2 regions of the Streptomyces sp. NPDC059875 genome follow, and region 1 is predicted to be linked to the other one. Evidence: riboswitches for the same ligand, from Rfam matches in the RefSeq annotation. Region 1 holds a riboswitch; the other holds the start of a gene.
The links. A riboswitch is a leader RNA that binds a small molecule or an ion and turns the genes downstream of it on or off. The one in region 1 is predicted to bind cobalamin.
Positions count from the first base shown of each region.

Region 2: linked by a shared signal. The riboswitch ahead of ACFV9D_RS04845 (ABC transporter substrate-binding protein) and the one ahead of ACFV9D_RS11270 (energy-coupling factor ABC transporter permease) in region 1 are both predicted to bind cobalamin.

Region 1 is NZ_JBHWJZ010000007.1:155,590-162,914, reverse strand. Features, by position in the region: gene ACFV9D_RS11295 (alkylmercury lyase family protein) at 1-657, opposite strand, end outside; gene ACFV9D_RS11290 (heavy metal-responsive transcriptional regulator) at 713-1,132, shown strand; gene dhaK (dihydroxyacetone kinase subunit DhaK) at 1,407-2,399, shown strand; gene dhaL (dihydroxyacetone kinase subunit DhaL) at 2,432-3,037, shown strand; gene ACFV9D_RS11275 (PTS-dependent dihydroxyacetone kinase phosphotransferase subunit DhaM) at 3,034-3,438, shown strand; cobalamin riboswitch at 3,504-3,728, shown strand; gene ACFV9D_RS11270 (energy-coupling factor ABC transporter permease) at 3,757-4,455, shown strand; gene ACFV9D_RS11265 (energy-coupling factor ABC transporter substrate-binding protein) at 4,455-4,799, shown strand; gene cbiQ (cobalt ECF transporter T component CbiQ) at 4,803-5,552, shown strand; gene ACFV9D_RS11255 (energy-coupling factor ABC transporter ATP-binding protein) at 5,549-6,397, shown strand; gene ACFV9D_RS11250 (FAD-dependent oxidoreductase) at 6,578-7,325, shown strand, end outside.
Region 2 is NZ_JBHWJZ010000003.1:190,764-198,088, reverse strand. Features, by position in the region: gene ACFV9D_RS04860 (BTAD domain-containing putative transcriptional regulator) at 1-2,290, opposite strand, end outside; gene ACFV9D_RS04855 (ABC transporter ATP-binding protein) at 2,386-3,165, opposite strand; gene ACFV9D_RS04850 (FecCD family ABC transporter permease) at 3,162-4,175, opposite strand; gene ACFV9D_RS04845 (ABC transporter substrate-binding protein) at 4,172-5,230, opposite strand; cobalamin riboswitch at 5,242-5,439, opposite strand; gene ACFV9D_RS04840 (glyceraldehyde-3-phosphate dehydrogenase) at 5,549-6,994, opposite strand; gene ACFV9D_RS04835 (dihydrofolate reductase family protein) at 7,281-7,325, shown strand, end outside.

The DNA of each region.
Region 1 (7,325 bases):
CGCGATGCCGAGCGCGTCGATCGCGCACATCGACCACACCTCCGGCCCGGCGCCGAGCCGGACACGGTGAGGCGTCTCCACTGCGGAGAAGGGGTACGCGGCACGAATCCGGTCCTCGGCGTCGAGGGTGAGGAAGTCCTCGGCGTCGAGCTCGGCAAGGACGTCAGCAGCTGCGCGGCCGGCGCCGGCCGCCACCGCCTCGAGATCGGACGTACTCGGTGCGGAACCGGTCGCGGCGAAGTGCCGCAGCACCGCCTGGTGGACGGCGCGCAGCCCTCGCTCGGCAGGAGCCCGGCGGCCACGTCCCGCCCGCCCGATCGGATCAAGGACATCGTCCTCGCAGCACTCCTCCGTGGCCGCGAGCGCCTTCCGCAGCGCCTCGACGCCGGGTGCCCCGTCCACAGTGCCCTCCTCGTCCCGGTACAGCCGGCAGGAGACACTGGCCCGCGCACCGGGCACGGCGAACGGGTCGGCACCGTCGACCAGGACGGTCGGCGAACCGGTCATCCCGCACCTCGCGGCCTCCGCTTCCTCTCGTACCTCGACCAGCTCCAGCTCCGCCTCGCGCCCGTCCAGCGCAGCGGTGATCCGCTCGCGTACGAGAGGGGCGTTGGGGCAGTCCGGCACGGTCAGGACGGTGATCCTCGTGACGCTCATGAGGCGACCGTAGACCTTCCAGCGCACTGGAAGGTCAAGCCCGTACCCTGGTGGTGTGCGCATCGGAGAGCTCGCCACGAAGGCGGGGCTGTCGACCAAGACGATCCGCTTCTACGAAGAGGCGGGCCTGCTGCCCGCGCCCCCACGCACCGCCGGCGGCTACCGCGACTACCCCGAACAGGCCGCCACCCGGCTCTCCTTCGTCCGCGACGCCCAGGCCGCCGGACTCACCCTCGCCGAGATCCGCTCGGTCCTCGCCCTGCGCGACAGCGGCCAAGCCCCATGCGCCCAGGTCAGCACACTCATCGACCAGCACCTGGCCGCCATCGAACACCGCATGACCGAGCTGCGCGAGGCCCGCGACGCCCTGCGTGAGCTGGCCCACCGGGCCGCCGTGACCGACCCGGACACATGCACGGACGGCGACATCTGCACGATTCTCACGCGCCCCGCTCGCTCACACAGGGCCCATTAGTTGAGGAAGGCAGGCCCGGATCCGACCGATGACGCACCGGTGCGCGCCTGCGACCTCGAGTCGATAATTGCGCCATGATGCGCATTCGCAACGTTCATTCACTCGGCCCGAATCCGGCGAACCATCAGGAAAGGCAGCACTGAGTCGGCATCAGTACCGCGCAGGACCGCCCTCCGTCGCCGCGAACCGCACCGATCAACCATTTGCCGCGCATGCTCTGACCTGCACAAACCCTGCTCAGCTGCTCGCCTGCTCATCTCATCAGGAGGTACCCATGAGGATGCTGATCAACGTTCCGGAGACCGTGGTCACCGATGCGCTGCGGGGCATGGCCGCCGCGCATCCCGAGCTGACCGTCGATGTCGAGCATCGCGTCGTGCTGCGGCGGGACGCGCCCGTCGCCGGCAAGGTGGGGTTGGTGTCCGGGGGCGGTTCGGGGCATGAGCCGTTGCACGGGGGGTTCGTGGGGCCCGGGATGCTCGCGGCCGCGTGTCCCGGTGAGGTGTTCACGTCGCCGGTGCCCGATCAGATGGTGCGTGCCGCCGCCGCTGTCGACAGCGGGGCCGGGGTGCTGTTCGTCGTCAAGAACTACACCGGGGACGTCCTCAACTTCGAGATGGCCGCCGAGCTCGCCGAGGACGAGGGCATCCAGATCGCCAAGGTGCTCGTCGACGACGACGTGGCGGTGACGGACAGTCTGTACACCGCCGGGCGGCGCGGGACCGGGGCCACGCTGTTCGTGGAGAAGGTCGCCGGGGCCGCGGCCGAGGAGGGCGCGCCCCTGGAGCGGGTGGAGGCCGTGGCGCGGCGGGTGAACGAGCGCTCGCGGAGTTTCGGCGTCGCCCTGAGCGCCTGCACCACGCCCGCCAAGGGCAGCCCCACCTTCGATCTGCCCGCGGGCGAGCTGGAGCTGGGCATCGGGATCCACGGCGAGCCGGGGCGTGAGCGGCGGTCGATGATGACCTCGCGGGAGATCGCGGACTTCGCCGTCGATGCCGTACTGGAGGACCTGCGGCCGTCCGGGCCGGTCCTCGCCCTGGTGAACGGCATGGGCGCCACACCGCTGCTCGAACTGTACGGGTTCAACGCCGAGGTCCAGCGGGTCCTGACCGAGCGTGGGGTGCCGGTCGCGCGGACCCTGGTGGGGAATTACGTCACCTCGCTCGACATGGCCGGCTGTTCGGTGACGCTGTGCCAGGCCGACGAGGAGATCCTGCGGCTCTGGGACGCGCCCGTACAGACGCCCGCCCTGCGCTGGGGCCGGTGAGAAGGGTGAACGATGGGAGCAGAGTGCCTGAAGTGACCGAGTTCGACGCCGATTTCTTCCGTCGTTGGCTGACCGTCGGCGCGGCCGCCGTCGACCGTGAGGCCGACCGTCTCACCGAGCTCGACTCGGCGATCGGCGACGCCGACCACGGGACCAACCTCAAGCGGGGGTTCGCCGCCGTGACGGACCTCCTGGAGAAGGAGCCGCCCGCGACTCCCGGGGCCGTACTCGTCGCCGCCGGACGGCAGTTGATCTCCACCGTCGGCGGGGCCTCGGGGCCGCTGTACGGGACGCTGCTGCGCCGCACCGGGAAGAGCCTCGGGGACGCCCCGACGGTGACCCGGCCCGAGTTGGCTGCGGCGCTCACCGCAGGAGTCGCCGCCGTCGGGCAGCTCGGCGGGGCCCAGGTCGGTGACAAGACGATGCTGGACGCGCTCGTTCCTGCGGCGGAGGTGCTCGGCGAGTCCTTCGCGGCGGCCCGGGACGCGGCCGAGCGCGGCGCCCTCGCGACCGTCCCCCTCCAGGCGCGCAAGGGCAGGGCGAGCTATCTGGGCGAGCGGTCCATCGGCCACCAGGATCCCGGGGCCACCTCGTCCGCGCTGCTGATCGCCGCCCTCGCGGAGGTGGCGGGCGCATGAGCGCGCAGGTGGGCATCGTGCTGGTCTCGCACAGCGCGGCGGTGGCCGCCGCCGTCGCCGCCCTGGCCCAGGGTCTCGCCGGCGGCGGCGGGACCGCGCCGATCGCCCCCGCGGGCGGCGCCCCGGACGGCGGCCTCGGTACCAGCTCCGAGCTGATCGTCGAGGCGGCCCGCGGGGTCGACCGGGGGGCGGGTGTGGCGCTCCTCGTCGACCTGGGCTCCGCCGTACTGACGGTCAAGGCTCTGCTCGCCGAGGGCGACGAGCTGCCGGAGGGCGCACGGCTCGTGGACGCCCCGTTCGTCGAGGGCGCCGTCGCCGCCCTCGTCACGGCGAGCGCCGGCGCGGATCTGGACACGGTGGTCGCCGTGGCCTCGGAGGCGTACACGTACCGGAAGGGGTGACCGGAGTCCGGAAGGGGCATCAGGGGGCGCGCGGGAGATCCGTCACACACCGATCCGAGGTGCCTCCGTGTTGTGATGTACCTGGTCAACCCACTAATGTCACAGCGCCTTGGTGTACGGGAAACCGGTGCGGTACCGGTGCGGCCCTCGCCACTGTGATCGGGAAGTCCGGCTCCATCCCTCCGGGGAAGCCACTGTATCGCCGCGGGAGACCGCGGTGGTGTGGGAAGGCGGAGTCGCGGCGGCATGACCCGTCAGCCAGGAGACCGGCCAAGGTGCGTTGTCCATCCACGAGGTGCTGGAGAGGGTCTCCCAACCATGCATATAGCCGAGGGGTATCTGCCCCCTGTGCACGCGGCCGCCTGGGGCGTCGCGTCCGCTCCGTTCGTCGTCCACGGTGTCCGCGCGCTGACCCGTGAGGTCAAGGCCAACCCCGAGTCCACCCTGTTGCTGGGTGCCTCCGGTGCGTTCACGTTCGTTCTGTCCGCGCTCAAGATCCCGTCGGTGACGGGCAGTTGCTCGCACCCCACCGGTACGGGCCTGGGCGCGATCCTGTTCCGGCCGCCCGTGATGGCGGTTCTGGGCACGATCACTCTGCTCTTCCAGGCGCTGCTGCTCGCCCATGGCGGGCTCACCACGCTCGGCGCCAACGTCTTCTCGATGGCGATCGTCGGACCGTGGGCGGGCTTCGGCACGTACTGGCTGCTGCGCCGGTCCAACGTGCCGCTGATGGTGAGCGTGTTCTTCGGCGCGTTCGTCGCGGACCTGTCGACGTACTGCGTCACCAGCGTGCAGCTCGCGCTGGCGTTCCCCGACCCGGGCAGCGGTGTGGCCGGAGCGCTGGCCAAGTTCGGCGGGATCTTCGCCGTGACGCAGCTGCCGCTCGCCGTCAGCGAGGGACTGCTCACGGTCCTCGTGATGCGCCTGCTCAAGCAGTCGAGCAAGGCGGACCTGACCCGGCTCGGGGTTCTGCTCCCGTCCGGAAAGAAGACCGAGAAGGCGGAGGCGAGCGCCTGATGAGCAGGAACGCGAAGATCAACACGCTGCTGCTGCTCGTCGTGGCGGCGCTTGCGGTGCTCCCGCTCATGCTGGGGCTCGGCGACGACAAGGAGGAGCCGTTCACGGGCGCGGACGGGCAGGCGGAGGCGGCGATCACCGAGATCGATCCGGATTACGAGCCGTGGTTCAGCCCGTTGTACGAGCCGCCGTCCGGCGAGATCGAGTCGGCGTTGTTCTCCCTGCAGGCCGCGCTCGGGGCCGGAGTGCTCGCGTACTACTTCGGCCTGCGGCGCGGGCGCAGGCAGGGTGAGGCGCGCGCGGCGGCGGCGAAGGCGCCGCTCGTCACCGCCGGCGACGAGTAGCAGGTGCTGCCGATCGACGCGGCGGCGCACAGCAGTCGCTGGCGCCGCCGTCACCCGTGCGAGAAAGCAGTGCTCGGTTTCGGCCTGACGCTCTGCGCGGTCTGTCTGCCGCCGTGGCCCGGGGCCGTTCTCGTCGCGGCGGCCACCCTGGCCGTCCTCCTCGGTCCGGCCGGTGTGCCGGGGCGTCAGCTGTGGCGCGCGTTCCGCATTCCCCTGGGCTTCTGCGTGACGGGGGCGATCCCCCTGCTGTTCGAGGTCGGCGGGGCGCGGGGTCTTGTCGCCCTCGCGCCGGACGGCCCGGTCCACGCGGGCGAGTTGCTGCTGCGGACCTCGGCCGCGTCCCTGGGCGTGCTGCTGTTCGCGTTCACCACGCCCGTCTCGGACGTGCTGCCGCGGCTGGTACGGGCGGGGGTGCCGGCGCCCGTGGTGGACGTCGCCCTGGTGATGTACCGGATCAGCTTCCTGCTGCTGGACGCGATCTCCAAGATCCGGCAGGCGCAGGCGGCCCGGCTCGGGCTGACCACCCGGGCGGCGACCTGGCGCTCGCTCGCCGGGCTCGGGGCGACGGCGTTCGTCCGCGCCTTCGACCGGGCGCAGCGCCTGCAGACCGGGCTCGCCGGGCGGGGGTACGACGGGACGCTGCGGGTCCTGGTGCCCCAGGCCGCGGTCTCGGGTCGCTTCCTCGCCTCGACGGCCGGCCTGCTCGCCGGTCTCGTCGCCCTCACCCTCGTACTGGAAAGGTCCCTGCCGTGAGCCCTGAGCCACCTGTCGTGGAACTGGTGAAGGCCACCTTCGCCTACGAGGACGGGCCGGTCGTCCTCGACGGCATCGACTTCGCCGTGCCGGAGGGCCGGGCGATGGCTCTCCTCGGCCGCAACGGCGGCGGCAAGACGACGATGCTGCGGCTGCTGAGCGGGGGCCTGCGCTGCGGCAGTGGCGCGCTCCGGCTGGACGGCGAGGACGTGTCGTACGACCGGAAGGGGCTGACCCGGCTGCGGACGACCGTGCAGCTGGTCGTCCAGGACCCGGACGACCAGCTCTTCGCGGCCTCGGTGGGCCAGGACGTGTCGTTCGGGCCCATGAATCTGGGGCTGCCGGAGGAGGAGGTACGACTGCGGGTGCGCGAGGCGCTGGAGGCGCTGGACATCGTGGCCCTGGAGGACCGGCCGACCCATCTGCTCTCGTACGGGCAGCGGAAGCGGGCGGCGATCGCGGGCGCCGTGGCGATGCGGCCCCGGGTCCTGATCATGGACGAGCCGACGGCCGGGCTCGATCCGCACGGGCAGGAGCGGCTGCTCGAGGTGCTGGGGCGGCTGCGGGAGTCCGGCACGACGGTGGTGATGGCGACGCACGACGTCGATCTGGCGCTGCGCTGGGCGGACGAGGCCGCGGTCCTGTCACCCGAGGGGTTGCGGACAGGCCCGATCGAGGAGCTGCTCGCCGACGACTCGCTGCTCGCGTCCGCGCGGCTGCGCCGCCCGTGGGGCATGGCGGTGACGCGGCTGCTGCGTGCGCACGGCCTGCTCGCCGCGGACGCGGAGGGTCCCCGCACGGCGGAGGACCTGGACGGCTGGGTCGCGGCACCCCGCGGCGCGTAACCCCAGCCGGACCACACCCCCGACGGCCCCCTGGCGGAGAACCCGCCAGGGGGCCGTGGCGCGTCGTGGAGCGTCGCAACGTCGCGCAGATCACCCTCCCACCCTTATGCAACTTGTTGCACAAGCATGCTCGGGTCGTCTACAACAGTCATGACGACACTGCGCGAGGAGGCGCCCCCCATGACCCCGTACCCGCACCTGCTGAGCCCGCTCGACCTCGGGTTCACCACCCTGCCCAACCGGGTGCTCATGGGTTCCATGCACGTCGGCCTCGAAGAGACCGAGAACGGCTTCGAGCGCATGGCGGCGTTCTACGCCGAGCGCGCCCGCGGCGGCGTCGGGCTGATCGTGACCGGCGGTATCGCCCCGAACGAGGCCGGCCGGCCCTGGGACGGCGGCGCCAAGCTGACCACCGACGAGGAGGTGGCCGAGCACCGGCTCATCACCGACGCCGTGCACGGCGAGGGTGGGCGGATCGCGATGCAGATCCTGCACTTCGGGCGGTACGCCTATCACCCCGCGCTCGTCGCGCCGAGTGCGATCCAGGCGCCGATCAGCCCCTTCGTCCCCAACGAGCTCACCGACGCCGAGGTCGAGCAGACGGTCGAGGACTACGCCCGCTGCGCCGAGCTCGCCAAGGCCGCCGGATACGACGGCGTGGAGGTCATGGGCTCCGAGGGTTACCTCATCAACGAGTTCATCGCGGCCGCCACCAACCACCGCACCGACCGCTGGGGCGGCAGCTACGAGAACCGGGTCCGCTTCCCGCTGGAGATCGTCCGCCGCATCCGTGAGCGGGTCGGCGAGGACTTCATCGTCGTCTACCGCCTCTCGATGCTGGACCTCGTGCCGGGCGGGTCCACGCTGGAGGAGGTCGTCGCCCTCGCCAAGGAGATCGAGGCCGCCGGCGTGACCATCATCAACACCG
Region 2 (7,325 bases), on a different contig from region 1:
ACTTCAGGGACTGCTGGAGCCCGCGTTCCCTCTCCTCCTTGTCACCCGCCAGCTGGGACATGCGCAGCAGCGGCAGTGCCGGGTGGAAGCCGAGCACCTCGGGCTTGTCGACGTCCTCCTCCGCCGGGGCGACGGCTGCACCCTCGGCATCCGGGGCGCCCGCCGCGCTCCGTACGAGGCCGAAGGCGGCCCGCACCTCCGGGGGCAGTACGTCTCCGAGTTCCAGGACCTCCGCCAGAAAGGTCTCGAACTGGGTGGTCATGCCCCGGATCCCCCAGTACCAGAACATCGCCCGGACGAACCGGGAAGCCCGCGGCGCGTCCCGTGCGTCGAGCACCGACCTCAGCCCGGCGACCATGTTGTCGTGATCGGCGTCGAAGACCGCGATCGCGCGCAGCTGTTCGCCGGTACGAAGCAGGGGTTCGAGCTCTTCGGCCAGGGCGAGGAAGTGGTCGGCGAACCGTGTGGCGACCTCGTCCCCGGCCTGGACGAGCCGGTCGGCCGCGTAGGCGCGGACCGTCTCCAGCATCCGGTACCGCGGCTCGTTGTCGCCGGAGGGTTCCACCAGGGACTTCTCGACCAGCGAGCCGAGCACGTACAGCACGTCGTCCGCCGGCAGCGACGCGTCCGAGCAGACCCCTTCCAGCGCCGCGACCGTCGCCCCGCCCGGGAACACCGACAGCCGCCGTGCCAGGGTCCGTTCGGGCTCGTCGAGGAGGTCCCAGCTCCATTCGACGAGCGCGAGGAGCGTGCGCTGGCGCGGCAGTGCCGTCCTGCTTCCCGAGGTCAGCAGGCGGAACCGGTCGTCGAGGCGGCGCGCGATCTGCTCGACGCTCATCGAGCGCAGCTTGGCCGCCGCCAGTTCGAGGGCGAGCGGCATCCCGTCGAGGCGCCGGCAGATCTCCACCACGGCGCCCGCCGTGGAGTCGTCGAGCGCGAAGTCCGGCCGGATCCCGACGGCGCGGTCGACGAACAGCCGCACGGCGGCCGAGTCTCCGGCCTCGGCGAGCTCACGCGACGGTCCGGGCAGCTCCAGCGGGCCGAGCGGGCACAGCGCCTCCCCGGTGATGGCGAGGGCTTCCCTGCTGGTGGCGAGGATCCTCAACTGCGGGAGCCTGTCGAGGAGTTCCTCGGCGAGCTCGGCGGCGGCCTCGACGAGGTGCTCGCAGTTGTCGAGGACGAGCACCGCCTCGCCGACGTCGAACAGTTCGGCCAGCCGGTCGACGGGCGTCACGCGCTGGGCCTGGCCGCTGTCATAGAGGCGGCCCTCCTTGGAGCTGAGCGTGCCGAGGACCGCGTCGGCGAGCTGGTCCCCGGGTCCCACACCGGCCAGCGGCACGAACCACACCCGGCCGCGTCCGTAAGCCCGGTGCCGGGTCGCCGCTTCGAGGGAGAGCCTGGTCTTGCCCGCGCCGCCGAAGCCGACGATGGTGACGAGCCGGGATGCGGCCATCAGGTCGGCGACCCGGTCGAGTTCGCGGTCGCGGCCGACGAAGCTGGTCAGCCGGGCCGGGAGGCGGCTGGGCGCGGACTCGCTCCGGGCGGAGGGAGCGGTCAACTCACCTCGGAGCAAGGCCAGATGGATCTCCTGGAGTTCGGCCGAGGGGTCGACACCCAGTTCCTCGCCGAGCCTGCCACGCATCTCCTCGTACACGGCGAGCGCGTCGGACTGCCGTCCCGCAGCGGACAGTGCCCGCATCCGCAGGCCGGCGATCCGTTCGCTCAACGGGCGTTCCGTCCCGGCCGATTCGAGGTCGGCGAGGACATCGGCGTGCCGTCCGAGTCGCAGCTCGGCGTCGAAGCGGTCCTCGGCCGCGGCGGCCCGCACGTCGTCGAGGCGCGTGGCGGCCGCCCTGGCGAAGGGGGCGTCCAGCACGTCCGCGAGGGCCGGGCCGCGCCACAGCGCGAGCGCCGCGTCGAGCACGGAGGCCGCCTCCTCGAGGCGGCCGGCCGCCAGCTCGCGCCGCCCCTGTGCCACCGACTCCTCGAACCGGTACGCGTCCACGTCCTCGTCGCGCACCGACAGCCGGTATCCGCCCGCACCGGACTCGACCGTGCCGGCGCCGCGCAGGGCCTTCCGCAGCCGGGACACCAGAGCCTGGAGGGCGTTGCCCGCCTCGGCCGGCGGCTCCGTCCCCCACAGCCCGTCCACGAGCGCGTCGACGGACACCGGCCGGCCTCCCTCGAGTGCGAGCCGGGCCAGCAGCATCCGCAGCCGGACCCCTCCGACGTCGATCGGTGTCGCGTCGTCCGTACCGGCTCCGACCGGCCCCAACAGGACAATCCTCACAGCTTCAGCCTCCCCCTGGCCCCGACCGCATCCGCGGTTCCGGACCGCGAGTGGATCTTAGCGATCGACCCGTCGAGCGTCCGCGACGAGTCTCGTCACCGGGAACGAGGGAGCGTGCCCAGGACGCGGAGGTGCGGCCGGTCGTCGCCGTCCGGGTGGCTGACCTCGACCCGTACGCCGTAGACCTCCGCGATCAGCTCGGCGGTCAGCACCTCGCGCGGCGCGCCGGCGGCCACGACCCGTCCGCCGGAGAGCACGACGATCGTGTCGCAGTACATCGCGGCCAGGTTCAGGTCGTGGAGGGCGACGATCGTGGTGACCGGCAGTCCGGACACCAGGTCGAGGAGGTCGTGCTGGTGCTGGATGTCGAGATGGTTGGTGGGTTCGTCGAGGAGGAGTTCCCTCGGCTCCTGGGCGAGGGCCCGGGCGATCTGGACGCGTTGGCGTTCGCCGCCGGACAGGGTGTGCCAGGGCTGTTCGGCACGGTCGGTCAGGCCGGTGCGGTGCAGGGCGTCCCGTACGGCGTCCTCGTCGGCGGTCGTCGGGGGCGACCAGGCCCGCCGGTGGGGGATGCGGCCCAGGCGTACGACGTCGGCGGCGCTCAGCTCGACGAGGGTGTCGGCCTGCTGCTCGACGACCGCCACGCGCCGGGCGACGTCCCGGCGTCGCAGCTCCGCCAGCGGCCGGCCGTCGAGGGTGACGACTCCGGCGGACGGCGCGAGGACGCCGCACAGCAGCCGCAACAGGGTTGATTTCCCGGACCCGTTGGGGCCGAGGAGGGCGGTCGTGGTGCCGGGCGTGGGGGCGATGCCGACCCCGTCGAGGATCAGCCGCCCGCCGGCGGTGCGCGAGACGCGTTCGGCGCCGAGTGTCATCGGTGGGCCCTCCTGCTCCGGTACAGGACGAGGACGAAGGCGGGGACTCCGACGAGTGAGGTGACGACGCCGACCGGCACCTCCTGGGGTTCGAGGACGGTCCGGGCGAGGGTGTCCACCCAGACCAGGAAGACCGCACCGCCGAGGGCGGTGACGGGCAGCAGTCGGCCGTGTCCCGGTCCGACGAGGGCACGGGCCGCGTGCGGCAGGACGAGGCCGACGAAACCGATCGCGCCCGCCGAGCTGACCAGTGCGGCGGTGAGCAGCGCGGTGGCGCACAGCAGGACGAGCCGGGTGCGGGCGACCCGTACGCCGAGGGTGGCCGCCGCGTCCTGTCCGAACGCGAAGGCGTCGAGGGTACGGGCGTAGCCGAGGCAGACGGCCAGGGTGAGCACGAGGACGGCGAGGCAGAGCCATACGTCGCTCCAGCCGGCGCCGCTCAGCGACCCGAGCAGCCAGAACAGCACGCCGCGGGTCGTCTCGGCGTCGGCGGAGGTGACGACGACGAAGGAGGTGAGGGCGGAGAAGAGCTGCATCGCCGCGACGCCGGAGAGGACGACCCGGTCGGGCGTGCCGCCGAGCGTGTGACTCAGCAGGAGCATCGCGGCGAACGAGCACACCGCGCCCGCGAAGGCGCCCGCGGAGAGGGACAGCGCTCCCCCGCCGACGCCGAGGACGACCACCACGACCGCTCCGGTCGAAGCGCCGGAGGAGACGCCGAGGACGAAGGGGTCGGCGAGCGGATTGCGCAGTAGGGACTGCATGACCGCTCCGCAGACGGCGAGGCCTGCCCCGCATACGGCGGCGAGGAGGGTACGGGGCAGTCGCAGGTTCCAGATGATGCCGTCCCGGATCGGGCCGATCCCGGAGGGGGCGCCGCCGAGATGGGAGGCGACGACGGACCCCGCGTCGCCGACGCCCATGTCCGCCGGTCCGATGGTGATCGCCACGGCCAGCGAGAGGAGGAGCGCCGCGCATCCGGCCGTGATGCGCAGCAGGGCGGCGGTCACTTCGTGAGGCCGTGCGCGCGCAGGGCGGCGGCGACCTGTTCGATGCCCTCGACGGTGCGGATGGTCGGGTTCATGGCCTGACCGCTGAGGAGCACGTACCGCTTGTGGCGTACGGCGTCCATGTTCTTCGTGACCGGGTCGGACTCCAGGAACTCGATCTTCTTCGCGGCGCTCTCCCCGGACTGCGCCTTGCGCGTGAGGTCGCCGATCACCAGCAGGTCGGGGTTGCGGTCGGCGACCGACTCCCAGCCGATCTGTGGCCATTCCTCGGTGGTGTCGTCGAAGACGTTCTTCGTTCCGGTCTCCCGGGTGATGACGCCGGGTGCTCCGCAACAGCCCGCCATGTAGGGGGACTTGGCGTCGGAGAACCAGTAGAGGACGCTGACGTCGGCGGCGCGGAGACCGTCGGTGGCCTTCGTCACCCGGCCCTTGAGCCGGGTGATCAGCTGTTCGCCGCGCTCCTCGACACCGAACACCCGGGCCAGGTCGCGGACTTCACCGTAAACGGCGTCCATGGCCAGCGGTGTGGTGCGCTTGCCGTCGCCACCATCGCTGTTGTCCTTGCCCACGCAGTCGGACGGGGAGAGGTAGGTGGGGACGCCGAGCTTCTCGAACTGCTCGCGGGTGGCGACCCCGCCCTTGCCGAGCGTGGAGCCGAACGAGGCGGCGACGAAGTCGGGTTCGGCGTCCAGCACCTTCTCGAAGGAGGGGTTGTTCTCCGCCAGCCTCGGGACTCCGGAGGCGGCCTTCTCCAGGCCCTTCATCACCGGGTCGGTCCAGGTCGCGGTCCCCACCATCCGGTCGCCGAGACCGAGGGACAGCATGATCTCGGTGGTGCCCTGGTTCAGGGACACGGCCCGGCGCGGCCCGCCGGGCGGGATCTCCACGGTGCGGCCGCAGTTCTCGAGCGTCCGCGCGGAGGCGGACGGTGCGGACCCGGCCTCGTCGGCGGGGCCGGCGCAGCCGGTGAGGAGCAGGGCCCCGGACGCGAGCAGCGCGAAGGGAAGGGGGGTACGGGCGAATGGCACGGCTCGTCCTCGGCGTCGAGGGCCCATGCGCGGGGCCCGTCTCGTACGGAACCGCCAGCAGGTCTTCGGACTCGGGGTCATCCGGACGGGGCGCCTTCCCGGACCGGTTCCCCGGTCCAGTGGCTTCGTGCCCCGCCCGTCGCCCTCACCGCTGCGCGTCAGCTCCGGATTCGCACCGGATTCCCTGACTCGCGTGCGTCACGCACGTGAGTTCGACTGGCTACCGCAAGCTACCAGAACGCCGACGGGGCGGCGGTGGGAGGGTGCGCGAGCCCTTTCGGGATCTGCCGCACCACTCCACCGCCGCCCCGTTCACCGGGGCCCGGACGTGCCGGACCGCCGAGGTCAGACCACGGGCACCGGGTAGGTCGGGTACTCGACCCCGGACACGTGCTGGACGACGCGGATGACCTGGCAGGAGTAGCCGAACTCGTTGTCGTACCAGAGGTAGAGGATCGCGTTGTCACCGTCGACCTTGGTGGCGCCGGCGTCGACGATCGACGCGTGGCGCGAGCCGACGAAGTCCATCGAGACGGCGTCGGGGGCGGTGGTGAAGTCGATCTGGCGCTTGAGCGGCGAGTGCAGCGAGACGTCGCGGAGGTAGTCGAGGACATCCTCGCGGGTGGTCTCGCGACCCAGGCGCAGGCTGAGGATGGCGATCGAGACGTCCGGGACGGGGACGCGGATCGAGCTGCCGGTGATCGGCGCCTTGAGGTCGGGCAGCGCCTTGGCGACGGCCGACGCGGCTCCGGTCTCGGTGATGACCATGTTGAGCGGCGCGGAACGGCCGCGACGGTCGGCCTTGTGGTAGTTGTCCAGCAGGTTCTGGTCGTTGGTGAACGAGTGGACGGTCTCCACGTGGCCGCGCAGGACGCCGTACTCGTCGGCCATCGCCTTCAGCGGCGGGACGATCGCGTTGGTGGTGCAGGAGGCGCAGGACAGGATCTGCTCGTCCGGCTTGATCGTGTCGTGGTTGACGCCGTGGACGATGTTCGGGACGTCGCCCTTGCCCGGAGCGGTCAGGACGACCTTGTCGATACCGGGGCGCAGGTGCTTCGACAGGCCCTCGCGGTCCCGCCACTTGCCCGTGTTGTCGATGAGGATGGCGTCCTTGATGCCGTACGCCGTGTAGTCGACCTCGGAGGGGTCGTTGGCGTAGATCACCTTGATGGTGTTGCCGTTGGCGACGATCGTGCTCGTCGCCTCGTCCACCGTGATGGTGCCCTGGAACTGACCGTGGATGGAGTCGCGGCGCAGCAGCGAGGCGCGCTTGACCAGGTCCTGGTCGCCACCGCCGCGGACCACGATGGCGCGCAGGCGCAGGCCGTTGCCGGAGCCGGCCTTCTCGATGAGCAGGCGGGCGACGAGGCGGCCGATGCGGCCGAAGCCGTAGAGGACGACGTCGCGGCCCTCGCCGCGCTCGATCTTGTTGGCACCGGTGGCGCCGGCGACGGCCGCGGCGGTGAACTCCTCCACCGACTGACCGTGGTCGTCGTTCTTGTACGTCGCGGCGAGCATGCCGATGTCGATCTGCGAGGGACCCAGGTCCAGCGCGGCGAGCGCCTGCAGGAAGGGCATCGTCTCGGTGACGGACAGTTCCTCACCGGCGATCTGCCGGGCGAACCGGTGGGTCTTGAGGATGCTCACCACCGACTTGTTCACCAAGGAGCGGCTGTGCAGCAGGACGGTCACGTCCCGCTCGCGGTGCAGCTTCCCGATGATGGGGATCATCGACTCCGCGATCTCCTCGCGAGTCTTCCAGTTGGTGAACGAGTCATCATTGACAGTCACAGGTTTATCTTTCGAGCTAGGCGGCGCTCATATGCTAACCCGCCCCTCCTTTGATCGTTCAAGGGGTCCCTCGGGACCGAACACTGGCACCCCATTTAGTCGCACTTCGTCCCGTTATGCGCGCCAGTGACATGGCCCGCACCCACGGAATCCGTCGCTGTACGGACGGGGCGCCGAACCCACGGACAACGCCCCCGGCGCGCCTGCGGCCGGCGATGAGTTCCGGGCGGTCGCGGCGTCTACCGTGCGGAAGGCACACATCGTCGGAACCCCCACGGAGCGTCACATGAGGAAGATCGTCTCCCAGCTGTTCATCTCGCTCGACGGCGTC